One region of the Dorea sp. MB18-49 genome, then DNA from elsewhere that is predicted to be linked to it. Evidence: predicted binding sites of a transcription regulator. Region 1 holds the regulator's gene; each other region holds the start of a gene.
The links. Region 1 encodes Rex, which represses fermentation and respiration genes when NADH is low (regulators of the CRP and FNR family bind a similar motif). Its sites were predicted from a motif close to ATTGTTAANTANTTAACAAT; they were not measured.
Positions count from the first base shown of each region.

Region 2: a site for Rex is predicted at 2,304-2,323, ahead of pckA (phosphoenolpyruvate carboxykinase (ATP)). Genes of this name have one in related genera too.
Region 3: a site for Rex is predicted at 2,619-2,638, ahead of NCY30_RS01585 (4Fe-4S dicluster domain-containing protein). Genes of this name have one in related genera too.

Region 1 is NZ_JAMOYX010000056.1:3,461-7,846, forward strand. It holds gene abc-f (ribosomal protection-like ABC-F family protein) at 75-2,009, opposite strand; gene NCY30_RS13105 (redox-sensing transcriptional repressor Rex) at 2,175-2,816, shown strand; gene NCY30_RS13110 (NAD(P)H-hydrate dehydratase) at 2,918-4,386, shown strand, end outside.
Region 2 is NZ_JAMOYX010000010.1:28,114-32,499, forward strand. It holds gene NCY30_RS04950 (SpoIID/LytB domain-containing protein) at 1-254, opposite strand, end outside; RNA gene ssrS (6S RNA) at 329-510, opposite strand; gene pckA (phosphoenolpyruvate carboxykinase (ATP)) at 592-2,196, opposite strand; gene thrC (threonine synthase) at 2,481-3,968, opposite strand; gene NCY30_RS04970 (3-isopropylmalate dehydratase small subunit) at 3,990-4,386, opposite strand, start outside.
Region 3 is NZ_JAMOYX010000001.1:305,404-309,789, reverse strand. It holds gene alaS (alanine--tRNA ligase) at 1-886, opposite strand, end outside; gene NCY30_RS01585 (4Fe-4S dicluster domain-containing protein) at 1,083-2,594, opposite strand; gene asnA (aspartate--ammonia ligase) at 2,757-3,764, opposite strand; gene NCY30_RS01575 (homocysteine S-methyltransferase family protein) at 3,821-4,386, opposite strand, start outside.

The DNA of each region.
Region 1 (4,386 bases):
TACGAATGCATGGCAATATAAAAGCCCGCCCCAGAAGCTTTCTGGAGCGGGCTAAAAAGTTGCAAATCAGGCGTTTAAGCGTCTTCCGCTAATTCCTCCCATTTCATGTATAATTCTTCTAATTCTTCCGCTATTGCGGCTTTTTCTTTTGCGAGTTCCTGGCATTTTACAGAGTTGGTGAAAATCTCTTCCTGAACCATCAGGGCATCGATCTCACCGTCACGGCCTTCCAGTTCGCTGATACGTTCTTCAGTCTTTTTTAGCTCATTCTGACGTTTGCGAAGTCTTGCCTGGGCTTCCTTTTGCTCCTGCCAGCTGAGTTTTGACTCGGATACATTCTTGTCTGTACTGTTATCTGAAACGGATGAAGATGTAGAAGCTACTCCGGCATATGCAGTAGTGAGTTCTTCTTTTTTCTCCAGATAATAGTCATAATTTCCGATATAATTTACAAATGTATGATTGACAAGATCCAGAATCCGTGATGCAGTCTGATTGATGAAATAACGGTCATGAGAGACATAAAGTACAGTGCCGGTATAATCATTCAAAGCATTCTCAAGGATTTCTTTGGATGCGATGTCCAAGTGGTTGGTCGGCTCGTCGAGGATCAGGAAATTCGCTTCAGAGAGCATCAGTTTTGCGAGAGATACACGTCCGCGTTCCCCACCGCTCAAAGAACTGATCTGTTTGAAGACATCATCACCGGTAAAAAGAAATGCTGCAAGCACATTCCGGATTTCCGTATTCGTAAGAGTCGGATAATCATCGGAAATCTCGTCAAAAATTGTTTTCTCCATATGAAGGACATGATGTTCCTGATCGTAGTAGCCAATCTTAACATTGGAGCCAAGTGTATAAGTACCGGAATCAGCAGATACCACTCGGTTTAAGATCTTAAGAAGCGTAGTCTTTCCTGTTCCGTTATCACCGATTACTGCGACATGTTCACCACGTTTGATCTCGAGATTAACGTCTGTAAAAAGTTCCTGTCCGGGGAAAGATTTGCTTAAATGTTCAATAGTCAGAACATCATTGCCACTTACACAGGATGGTTCCAGTTTCAGATGTATATCTGTATTAACTTCTATCGGTTTTTCGATGGTCTGCATTTTTTCCAACATCTTTTCGCGGCTTTCGGCACGTTTGATGGATTTTTCGCGGTTGAAAGAACGAAGCTTTTCGATAACCGCTTCCTGATGCTTGATTTCCTGCTGCTGGTTAAGATATTCCTTCAGGCGTATGTCGCGAAGCTGCTGCTTCTTTGCTGCATAGTCGCTGTAATTTCCCATATAAGTACGAAGTTCTCCAAGCTCGATTTCAAGAACTTTCGTGACAACTTTGTTCAAAAAATAACGGTCATGAGACACGATCAGCACAGCTCCCTGATAGTTTAGAAGATAGGTTTCAAGCCATGCAATTGAATTCAGATCTAGATGGTTGGTTGGCTCATCAAGAAGCAAAATGTCTGGTTTCGTTAACAGAAGCTTGCCGAGAGATACACGGGTTTTCTGTCCTCCGGAGAGAGTGTCGACGGGTTTGGTGAAATCATTTTCCGTAAATCCAAGTCCCTTTAACACACCGGTGATCTCACTTTTGCAAGAATAGCCGTTCTCACGTTCGAAAGTGGCCGTAAGGCGGTTGTAAGTTTCCAGACGGTCGTTCAGGGCGTCACCGGAGAGATGCTTAAGTTCCATCTCGATCTCGCGGATACGGCGCTCCATAGCGATTATATCGGCCTTTGCGGTGCGGACTTCTTCATAGATCGTATTACCGCTTTGCATCTCTTGATGCTGGGCAAGATAGCCAAGTGTCTTACCTTTTGTCAGGATGACGTTGCCGTCATCCGGGGCTAATTCGCCTACAATCATTTTGAGCAGAGTGGACTTACCGGCACCGTTCGGTCCGACAAGAGCTGCTTTTTCGTGATCTTCTATATGGAAGGATCCATCTCTGACGATGAGGTGTTCACCGAAAGATTTCTGGATCCCGTGACATGCTAATATCATATATTTCCTCCTGAGTTATGGATAATTGATACGTTGGTATTCTCAAAATGCATTTACACATGCTACTTTATTATAACGGAAATTGCATAAAATTCAACAATAGTTTGACAATAATCTTTCAATTTTATATAATTATTTCAGACTATGATTGGAAGGGTGAAAACATTGGAAGAAAGAGAGATTTCTCGTGCGGTCATAAGAAGATTGCCGAGGTATTACAGATATTTGGGCGAACTGTTGGAAAATGGTGTAGAGCGGATTTCTTCGAACGATCTGAGTAAGCGGATGAAAGTAACAGCATCCCAGATCCGTCAGGATCTTAATAATTTCGGAGGATTCGGACAGCAGGGATACGGTTATAACGTTAAGTATTTATACACAGAGATTGGAAAGATATTAGGATTGGAAGAAGACCACAATATTATTATCATTGGTGCAGGTAATCTTGGGCAGGCACTGGCTAATTATGCAGCCTTCGAGAACCGTGGATTCATTCTGAAAGGAATCTTTGATGTGAATCCAAGACTTCAGGGAGTATCCATCCGTGGAGTTCCGATCCGTATGATGGATGATCTGAAAACGTTTGTTCAGAATAATGAGATTGATATTGCAGTTCTGACGATTCCGAAAGAGAAAGCAATTGAAGTTGCGAATATGCTGGTTGAGAACGGAGTACGTGCGATCTGGAACTTTGCACATACAGATTTGAACCTTCCGGATAATGTTGTTGTTGAGAATGTGCATCTGTCAGAAAGTCTGATGCAGTTGTCATACAATATCAGTCGTTACAAAGAGGACCATAAATAAACTATAATACAAGAAAGCGTGTAGGAGTAGTCTGGAATACGGACATATTTTTACACGTTCTTTTGTTGCAGAGATATATCTGATGGGAGATGAATAAATATATGAAACTTCTGGTTAATGCTGCACAGATGAAGGCTGCCGATCAGTACGCGATTCAGGAACTGGGCATTGCATCACTGGAATTAATGGAGCGTGCAGCAAATGCCTGTGTACAGACGATGCAAAGTGAGAATCTGGATCTTTCTTCTGTCTGTGTGGTATGTGGATCAGGGAATAATGGCGGAGATGGATTTGCCATCGCCAGGATCTTGAAGAATATGGGGTGTTCTGTGGATACTTATCTGGTCGGCAATCCAGAGCATTGTACACCGGAGACACGGGAACAGATAAGACGTCTTAAAGAATGTGGTGGTAAGATCACAGAAGATATCCCGCAGGATAACAGCTACAGCATAGTGATAGATGCCGTGTTCGGAGTCGGACTGAGCCGTAAGATTGAAGGTACATATCGTCAGGTGATTGAACGTATGAATCAGATGCAGGGTACAAAATTTGCAGTAGATATCCCATCAGGACTTTCAGCCTCTACGGGATGTGTGCTTGGTTGTGCATTCCACGCAGATGATACAGTGACATTCGAGGTGAAAAAGATCGGCCTTGAACTGGCGCAGGGCAGAGCATATGCAGGAAGAGTAACAGTAGCAGAGATTGGCATTTCGCATGAGCCGTTATTACAGGATGCAGATGTGATTCATTCTTTTGGAAGAGAAGAATATCGTAGAATGCTTCCGGAAAGACCGGAAGATTCTAATAAGGGAAGTTATGGAAGGCTTCTTGTGATCGCTGGAAGTAAGGGTATGGCAGGTGCAGCATATCTGAATGCCCATGCGGCTTATATGACAGGAGCCGGGCTTGTCAGAATCTATACACCAAAGGACAACCGCGAGATATTGCAGACACTTCTGCCGGAAGCAATCATAACGGCTTATGATGAATTTAATAAAGAAGAAGTACTAAAGCTTCTTAAGTGGGCAGACGGTGTGTGTATTGGTTCCGGCATTGGAAGAAGTACAACATCGGAGAAGTTATTGCGGACGGTTATAGAGTACGTGGATGTTCCATGCCTGATTGATGCAGACGGGTTAAATCTTCTGTCAGATAACAAAGATCTTCTTGATCGGCTGGCAGACCGGAAGTTCATATTTACGCCGCATATGAAAGAGATGTCTAGACTTACAGGCATCCCTGTGGAAGATCTTAGAGAAGACCGGATACAGATCCTGAAGAAATTCGCTGACGGATATCAGGTAACCTGTGTATTAAAAGATTCCAGAACACTGATCGCAGATAAGGCAAATGAAATCTGCCTGAATCTTACCGGGAACAGTGCGATGGCAAAAGCCGGTTCGGGAGATGTGCTGGCCGGTGTGATCGCAGGCTTTATGGTGCAGGAAAAAGATACGAAAAAAGCAGCCAGATTAGGTACATATGTACATGGTTTGGCCGGTGACCTTGCAAAATTTGAAAAAGGCGTATATAGTGTAATGGCAAGAGATCTGATAGAATATAT
Region 2 (4,386 bases), on a different contig from region 1:
AGCAATATCCTGATATTTTTCTGTGCTGCCTCCGTACTCTCTGATTTTTTCTGGTCTTTCTTTTTATCATTTTTCTTTTCAGATACAGATTTCAGTAATTCTTCCCATCTGCTCTGAATAGATATTTCAGAATGCGTTTGCTCTTTTCCCACAGCACTTTCTTCTATGCCTGCTTTCAAGCCTCCGATCACACACAATAACAGTAAAATCCATGCTATATAGATACTGTAATGCTTTTTATTCCGTCTCCGCAATTTTCTTTCCTTTCTTCCCGCCCTTTATACCCGAAAAAAGACAGCCGTAAAAACGACTGTCTTTTATCTTTTGTATATTCCCCAAAATGCCGGTTCCTGTATTCTGACTCCTAGCACCCAGCTAGGTGGGTATCCGCATCTGCTTTTCTGCCTTCCACTGCAAAATCGATGGCCTGACATATTACAGAGATGTAAGACTCCCGTTTAAAGTATTGTAGGTTCAAAACTACAGGAGTGTCGAACATTCCAGGTTTCCACTGCACTTATTATAACCCATTTACATGGATTTTACAACCCTATAACATTATCCGATTTTAATCAGATTCATTAGTGGATCTTATAACTGTGGTCCTGCTGAAACTAAAGCTTTACCTGCTTCATTTCCTTCATATTTAGCAAAGTTCTTGATGAATCTTGCAGCAAGATCTTTTGCCTTTTCTTCCCACTCAGATGCATCTGCATATGTGTCACGAGGATCAAGGATTCCTGTATCAACACCTGTAAGTTCTGTAGGTACTTCAAAGTTGAAGTATGGGATTGTCTTTGTTGGAGCATTCTTGATATCTCCGTTCAGGATAGCATCGATGATTCCACGAGTATCTTTGATAGAGATACGTTTTCCTGTTCCGTTCCATCCTGTGTTAACAAGATAAGCTTTTGCACCGCTCTTCTCCATCTTCTTAACAAGTTCCTCTGCATATTTTGTAGGATGCAGTTCCAGGAATGCCTGTCCGAAGCAAGCTGAGAATGTTGGTGTAGGTTCTGTGATTCCACGCTCTGTACCAGCAAGTTTTGCTGTAAATCCTGACAGGAAGTAGTACTGTGTCTGTTCTGGTGTCAGTACAGATACCGGAGGAAGTACTCCGAATGCATCAGCAGAAAGGAAGATTACATTCTTAGCTGCAGGTGCTGAAGATACCGGACGTACAATATTTTCAATATGATTGATTGGGTAAGATACACGTGTATTCTCTGTTACACTCTTATCTGCAAAATCAATCTTTCCATTCTCATCAAGTGTTACGTTCTCAAGAAGAGCGTTACGTTTGATTGCGTTGTAGATATCTGGCTCAGATTCTTTGTCAAGGTTGATAACCTTAGCGTAGCATCCACCTTCAAAGTTGAATACTCCGTTGTCATCCCATCCGTGCTCATCATCACCGATCAGGAGACGCTTAGGATCTGTAGAAAGTGTTGTCTTTCCTGTTCCTGAAAGTCCGAAGAAGATCGCTGTATTCTCTCCGTTCAGGTCTGTGTTAGCTGAGCAGTGCATAGAAGCCATTCCCTTAAGTGGGAGGAAGTAGTTCATCATAGAGAACATACCTTTCTTCATCTCTCCGCCGTACCATGTATTCACGATAACCTGCTCTTTGCTTGTGATGTTGAACATTACTGCTGTCTCTGAGTTCAGTCCTAATTCTTTGTAATTTTCAACTTTTGCTTTAGAAGCATTGTATACTACGAAGTCTGGCTCAAAGTTTTCAAGCTCTTCTTCTGAAGGTTTGATGAACATATTTGTTACGAAATGAGCCTGCCATGCAACTTCTACGATGAAACGGATTGCCATACGTGTATCTTTGTTTGCTCCGCAGAATGCATCTACAACATAAAGTTTTTTGTCAGAAAGTTCTTTGATCGCAATATCTTTTACTGCTTTCCAAGCTTCCTGTGTTGCAGGATGGTTATCATTCTTATATTCATCAGATGTCCACCATACAGTATCTTTTGAATTCTCATCAACTACGATGAACTTATCTTTTGGAGAACGTCCAGTGTAGATACCTGTCATTACATTGACTGCACCAAGTTCACTTTCCTGTCCTTTTTCAAAACCTTCGAGTTCTGGTTTTGTCTCTTCCTCAAATAATAATTCATAAGAAGGATTGTGTACGATTTCTGTCGTTCCTGAAATGCCATACTTGCTTAAATCGATTTTAGCCATCTTCATTTAACCTCTTTTCTTTTATTTGCTGCTGTATATTTATAAATTCTAGTCTTGTTATATTCTCCCACAACAGCATTTGTTTTATTATTGCATTTTTCTACGCAAAAGTCAATACTTTAACAATCTTTTCACAATGTGTTTTTGCAAGTTCTTTCTCTAAAACTTTTATTTTTTATTCTATTTTTTGTTTTAAAAGCATAAAATGCAAGATTTCACACGAAATCTTGCATTTTATGTATTTTTATCAATACAGAAAATATATTTATCATTTTGTAAACGTTCTATACTTCCAGAATATTCTTCACTGTATCTTTCATCTTATCAGCATCACATTCCAGATCATGCAGAATATTTGCATTCAGGATATCTTTGATCGCCTGCGGCATCTCACGTCCTGATGTTTCTTCCAGAACCTTCAGAAGACTGAACTCATCCTGATCTGCATACTTCGGATCAATTGCACTCATGACACTCTTCACGAATTTATATGGACTTGCTGTTGATGCAATCACGCATTTCCTATTGTCTCCACTGTTCTTCTGATAACATTCACACACATAAGATGCTACACTTGTATGTGTATCCATCACATACCCTGTCTTATCATATACTTTCTTGATATTCTGCGCACACTCTTCTTCTGTCGCATATCCAGCTGCGAAATCATCAAGACGTGCCTTCATATCTTCTGTAATTGTATATTTTCCTGTGGATTTTAATGCTTCCATCATATCTTTTGTCTTCTGGTCATCATCTCCGCTAATCCGATAAAGCAGACGTTCCAGGTTGCTTGAAATCAGGATATCCATAGATGGTGATGTTGTGAGGATAAACTCACGGTTTCTGTCATAATCACCTGTCTGGAAGAAGTCAAATAACACTTTATTGTCATTCGATGCACATACCAGTTTATCGATTGGGACTCCCATCTGTTTTGCATAGTATGCAGCCAGGATATTACCAAAGTTACCGGTCGGAACTACTACATTGATCTTCTCACCGTCTTCAATCTCTTCATTTTCCAGAAGTTTGGCATATGCATTGACATAATATACCACCTGTGGAACCAGACGTCCGATATTGATCGAGTTGGCTGATGAGAACTGATAGCCTTTCTTCGCAAGTTCTTCTGCAAGTTCTTTATCCTCGAACATGGCTTTTACACCACTCTGGGCATTATCGAAATTGCCATGGATCGCTACTACATTTACATTTTCGCCTCTCTGTGTCACCATCTGAAGTTCCTGCACTTTGCTGACTCCGTTCTTAGGATAGAATACGATGATCCTTGTTCCTTCCACATCTGCAAATCCGGCAAGTGCAGCTTTTCCTGTATCTCCGGATGTGGCAGTCAGGATTACGATTTCATTCTTTACATCATTCTTCTTTGCTGAAGTCGTCATCAGATGTGGCAGAATAGATAACGCCATATCTTTGAACGCGATCGTTGCACCATGGAATAATTCCATATAATAAGTATCATCTACTTTTACAAGCGGTGCGATCTCTTCTGTGTCAAATTTGCTGTCATAAGCTTTATCGATACAGCTTTTCAGTTCTTCTTCCGTAAAATCTGTCAGGAACTGTTTCATTACGAGATATGCGATCTCCTGATATGTCTTTCCTTTCAGATCCGACATTGATACATCCAGTTTCGGAAGTTCTGATGGTACAAAAAGTCCTCCGTCCGGGGCAAGTCCCTTCAGAATTGCTTCAGATGCTGTTACTTTCAGATTCGAATTTCTTGTACTTTTGTAATATAAACCCATGCCAATGCTCTCCTTATATGATTACTTTCTCTTGCTGTTTGTATATTTTACAAGTCCACCTGCAGCGATCAGTTTCTGCATGAATTCAGGGAAAGGCTGTCCCTGGAATTCCGTGCCTTTTGTTCTGTCGTAAATCTTACCGCTGTCAAAGTCGATCTCTACTTCATCACCTGCTTCGATTGCTTTTGCCGCTTCCGGACACTCAATGATCGGAAGTCCGATATTGATCGCATTACGATAGAAGATTCTTGCAAACGTCTCTGCGATAACGCAGCTGACACCTGCTGTCTTAAGACATAATGGCGCATGTTCTCTTGAAGAACCGCATCCAAAGTTCTTGTTGGCAACAATAATATCTCCAGGCTGTACTTTATTTACAAATTCAGGGTCGATATCTGCCATTGCATGGCTTGCAAGT
Region 3 (4,386 bases), on a different contig from region 1:
TGTTTGATGGAAGGATACCGTCTGAGATCATAAATGTTACTGAACGGATGTGGTCTGTCAGTACTCGGATTGAAGTATCTGTGTTATCATCTTTCTGATATTCCACACCTGCCATGTTACATACATGGTCTCTTAAAGCCTTTAATGTATCGATGTCGAACATAGAATCTACATCCTGCACGATACATGCCAGACGTTCCAGTCCCATACCTGTATCAATGTTCTTCTGCTCTAATTCTGTATAGTTGTTATGTCCGTCATTGTCAAACTGTGTAAATACGTTGTTCCAGATCTCCATATAACGGTCACATTCACATCCGACGGTACATCCAGGCTGTCCACATCCGTATTTTTCCCCACGGTCATAATATACTTCTGAACATGGTCCGCAAGGTCCTGCTCCATGCTCCCAGAAGTTATCTTCCTTTCCAAAACGGAAGATTCTCTCTGCCGGGATTCCAATCTCTTTATTCCAGATCTCGAAGGCCTCATCGTCATCCTGGTAAATGGATGGATATAATCTATCTGGATCCAGTCCTACTACTTCTGTAAGGAATTCCCATGTCCAGTGAATTGCTTCGTCTTTAAAATAGTCTCCAAATGAGAAGTTACCAAGCATTTCGAAAAATGTACCATGTCTTGCTGTCTTTCCTACGTTCTCGATATCTCCTGTACGGATACATTTCTGACAGGTGGTAACACGTCTTCTCGGCGGTATCTCCTGTCCTGTAAAATATGGTTTCAATGGTGCCATACCAGAGTTGATCAGTAACAGACTCTTATCGTTATGAGGCACTAATGAGAAACTTTTCATTGCCAGATGTCCCTTGCTTTCAAAGAACTCAAGAAACATTCTTCTTAATTCGTTTACGCCATACTTCTGCATAATTTCCTCCTGCTCTACATTCATGTATCAAATCAGTATAAATATTTTTATCAATACTAACTTTTAATTATAAAGAGAGACAGGCGTTTTGTCAATCATTACGCCTGTCTCTTTTAAACTTAAATATGCATAAAACGCGCATAAAATATCGTCATGAACGACATTCCGGATTCTTGTTTTCTCATTCGGAACCCTCTTATTTTAACTCAATCTCACCGAGTTCCTTTGGTGGAAGCTGTTTGCTGGATGCTTTCACAAATTCCTGTACTTTCTTCTGTGCTTTCGGTACCGGAATATTCGTTCCTGCTCCGGCTACACATCCGCCCGGACATCCCATTCCTTCGATCAGACATCCGTTCATTCTTCCGATCTTCGCCATAGAAAGGATCTTCTTACAATCTGCAAGACCTTCTGCATGTTCGATCTTTACTTCCACACCCGGATAGTATTCATTCACACATTTTTCAATCGCGGATGCAACACCGCCTGCAACTGCATATCCACGTCCTACACCTGTTGCATTATGGAAAGATGACTCTGCTTCATATTCGGAAAGATCAATTTCCTTCGCATCGAACATTCCCTGTAATTCCTCAAATGTCACTACAAAATCAACATCACTTCTTACGCTTCTGCGCATTGCTTCCAGCTTCTTGGCCGCACATGGTCCGATGAATACTACTTTTGCATTCGGATGTTCTTTTTTGATCGTACGTGCAGTAGCGACCATAGGCGTCAGCTCCTGAGACACTTCATCGATCATATCCGGGAAATATTTCTTTGCCAGCATTGCCCATGACGGACAGCAGGATGTCAGAAGGAATGGAAGTTCTCCCGTTGTAACCTTTTCCACATAATGGTGTGCCTCTGCAACAGCTCCGATATCAGCTCCAAGAGCTACTTCGTATACCTGTGAAAATCCAAGTTCTTCCAGTGCTGCCTTTAAGTTTCTCGCATTGATATTATCTCCGAACTGCCCGGTAAATGCCGGTGCGATCTCAGCAATGATCTGCTCGCCTTCCGACAATGCTCTTGCAAGCTGGAAGATCTGGGATTTGTCTGAAATTGCTCCAAACGGACAGTTTACCATACACATACCGCAGGATACGCATTTGTCCGGATTGACATATGCACGTCCCACTTTATCGTTTTCAATCGCATTGACACCACAGGCTTTTGCACAAGGGCGCTCTTTCTTGGAGATTGCGTCATATGGACAGACACTCTTACATTTTCCACATTTGATACATTTTTCCTGATCAATGTAGGATTTTCCGTTCACCATGGAAATTGCACCCTTTGGACAGACTTCCATACAAGGATGTGCCAGACATCCTTTGCACATGTTGCTGACCTCATATCCTTTCGCCTCACATCTCATACATGCAGACGGGATAACCTGTATAAGCGGCGGCTCATAATATTTGTCTGATATGTTACTTGCTTCTACTCCCGCTGTCAGATGTACCGGTTTATCTTCAGGTCTGAGCGCAAGTCCCATTGCAAGTCTTACCTGCTCTCGTACAACTGCTCTTGCACGGTAGACACTGTCACGGTACTGTTCCGTCTCATCATTCACCAGCGCATATGGGATTGCTTCCATATCGTCGCATAAAGTATCCGCATCCGCTTTGAAACCAAGCGCTGCGACTTCTTCAAAGACTTTTCTTCTCAACCGTCTTACGGTTGTATTAATGCCTCTCATCATAGTTGGAGTTCCTCCTGTTTTTCCTTTGTCATTTTTATGACAGTCTATAGTTCTATTATAGACACTTGAGAAAATCTTATCAACTAATTTTGGGGATTAATTTATTAACTGGGTTGGCCTTTCGGTCCGGGTATCCACCAGCCTGTTGAATTAAGTACCAATTTACAGCAGAATAATATTATGCTCTCTGCAAGTCTCCCGCATCTCTTCCGGCCACAAACTTGCCTGCACCTCGCCGACATGAGCACGGTCAAGAAGCAGCATGCAGAGTCTGGACTGTCCAATACCGCCTCCGATGGTGTATGGAAGTTCTCCGTTTAACAGCATCTTATGATATGGGAGATTCTTTCTCTCTTCGCATCCTGCTTTTACAAGCTGCTCTTCCAGAGCTTTTTCATCTACACGGATACCCATGCTGGAGATCTCAAGTGCACAGTTCAGTGTCTCGAACCAGAACAGGATGTCTCCGTTTAACTGCCAGTCATCGTAGTCTGGTGCACGTCCGTCGTGCGGCTCGCCGCTTGCGAGTTTGTCACCGATCTTCATCAGGAATACACAGCCGTGTTCTTTTGTGATCAGATTTTCTCTTTCCTTTGGAGTCTTATCCGGATACATGTCTTCCAGTTCCTGGGAAGTGATGAAATAGATGTCCTCCGGAAGTTTCTTCACTGCCTGTGGATATTTGTACCATACCTCATGTTCCATATGTTTGATGATCTTGAAGATATTACGTACGGTAGCTTCCAGTGTCTCAACAGTACGTTCTTCTTTTTTGATCACTTTTTCCCAGTCCCACTGGTCCACGTAGCAGGAATGTAAGTTGTCAAGTTCTTCATCTCTGCGGATCGCGTTCATATTTGTATAAAGTCCTTCACCCGGCTGGAATCCATATTTGTATAATGCCATACGTTTCCATTTTGCAAGGGAATGTACAACTTCGATTGTCTCTCCCGGAACGCCTGCGATATCGAACTGTACCGGTCTTTCCACACCGTTCAGGTCATCGTTCAGACCACTGCTTTTTTCTACAAATAACGGTGCAGAGATTCTCTCCAGATTCATCTCTTTTCCGAATTCCTTCTGGAACGTGTCACGAATGTACTTGATTGCTTCCTGTGTCTCTCTTACGCTTAAGCGAGGGTCATAATGTTCTGGTAATATTAATCCCATTTTTTCTGTCTCCTTTTTGTCTGTTGTATATTTTTATGAAATTCTTTGCTCACTGATTACTCTTCTCCAAATACTCTCTGTGCATAATATACGGACTGCATTGCATCTTTGCCGTAAAAATCTGCCCCGATCATATCTGCATAATCCTGATTCAGCACAGCTCCACCTACCATGACTTTACATTCAGGTTTACGTTCTCTCAATAACTTGATGGTCTCTTCCATGCTTACAACCGTTGTTGTCATAAGCGCACTTAAACCTACCAGCCGGATATCCTGCTCAACTGCAGTATCTACGATCACTTCCGGCGGTACATCTTTCCCCAGATCGATCACATCAAAACTGTAATTCTCCAGAAGGACTTTTACAATGTTCTTACCAATATCGTGAATATCTCCTTTTACCGTTGCGAGAATAACTTTATTCTTCGCCTGGACTTCCCCGCCTTCCTGTGCGAGTACGTCCTTGATCACTGCAAATGCGATCTTTGCCGCATCGGCACTCATCAGAAGCTGCGGCAGGAAGACAGTTCCCTTTTCAAATCCTTTTCCCACCGTATCCAGTGCCGGGATCAGGTGTTCATTGATGATCTCCAGCGGTGCCTGTTCCTTTAACAGTTCTC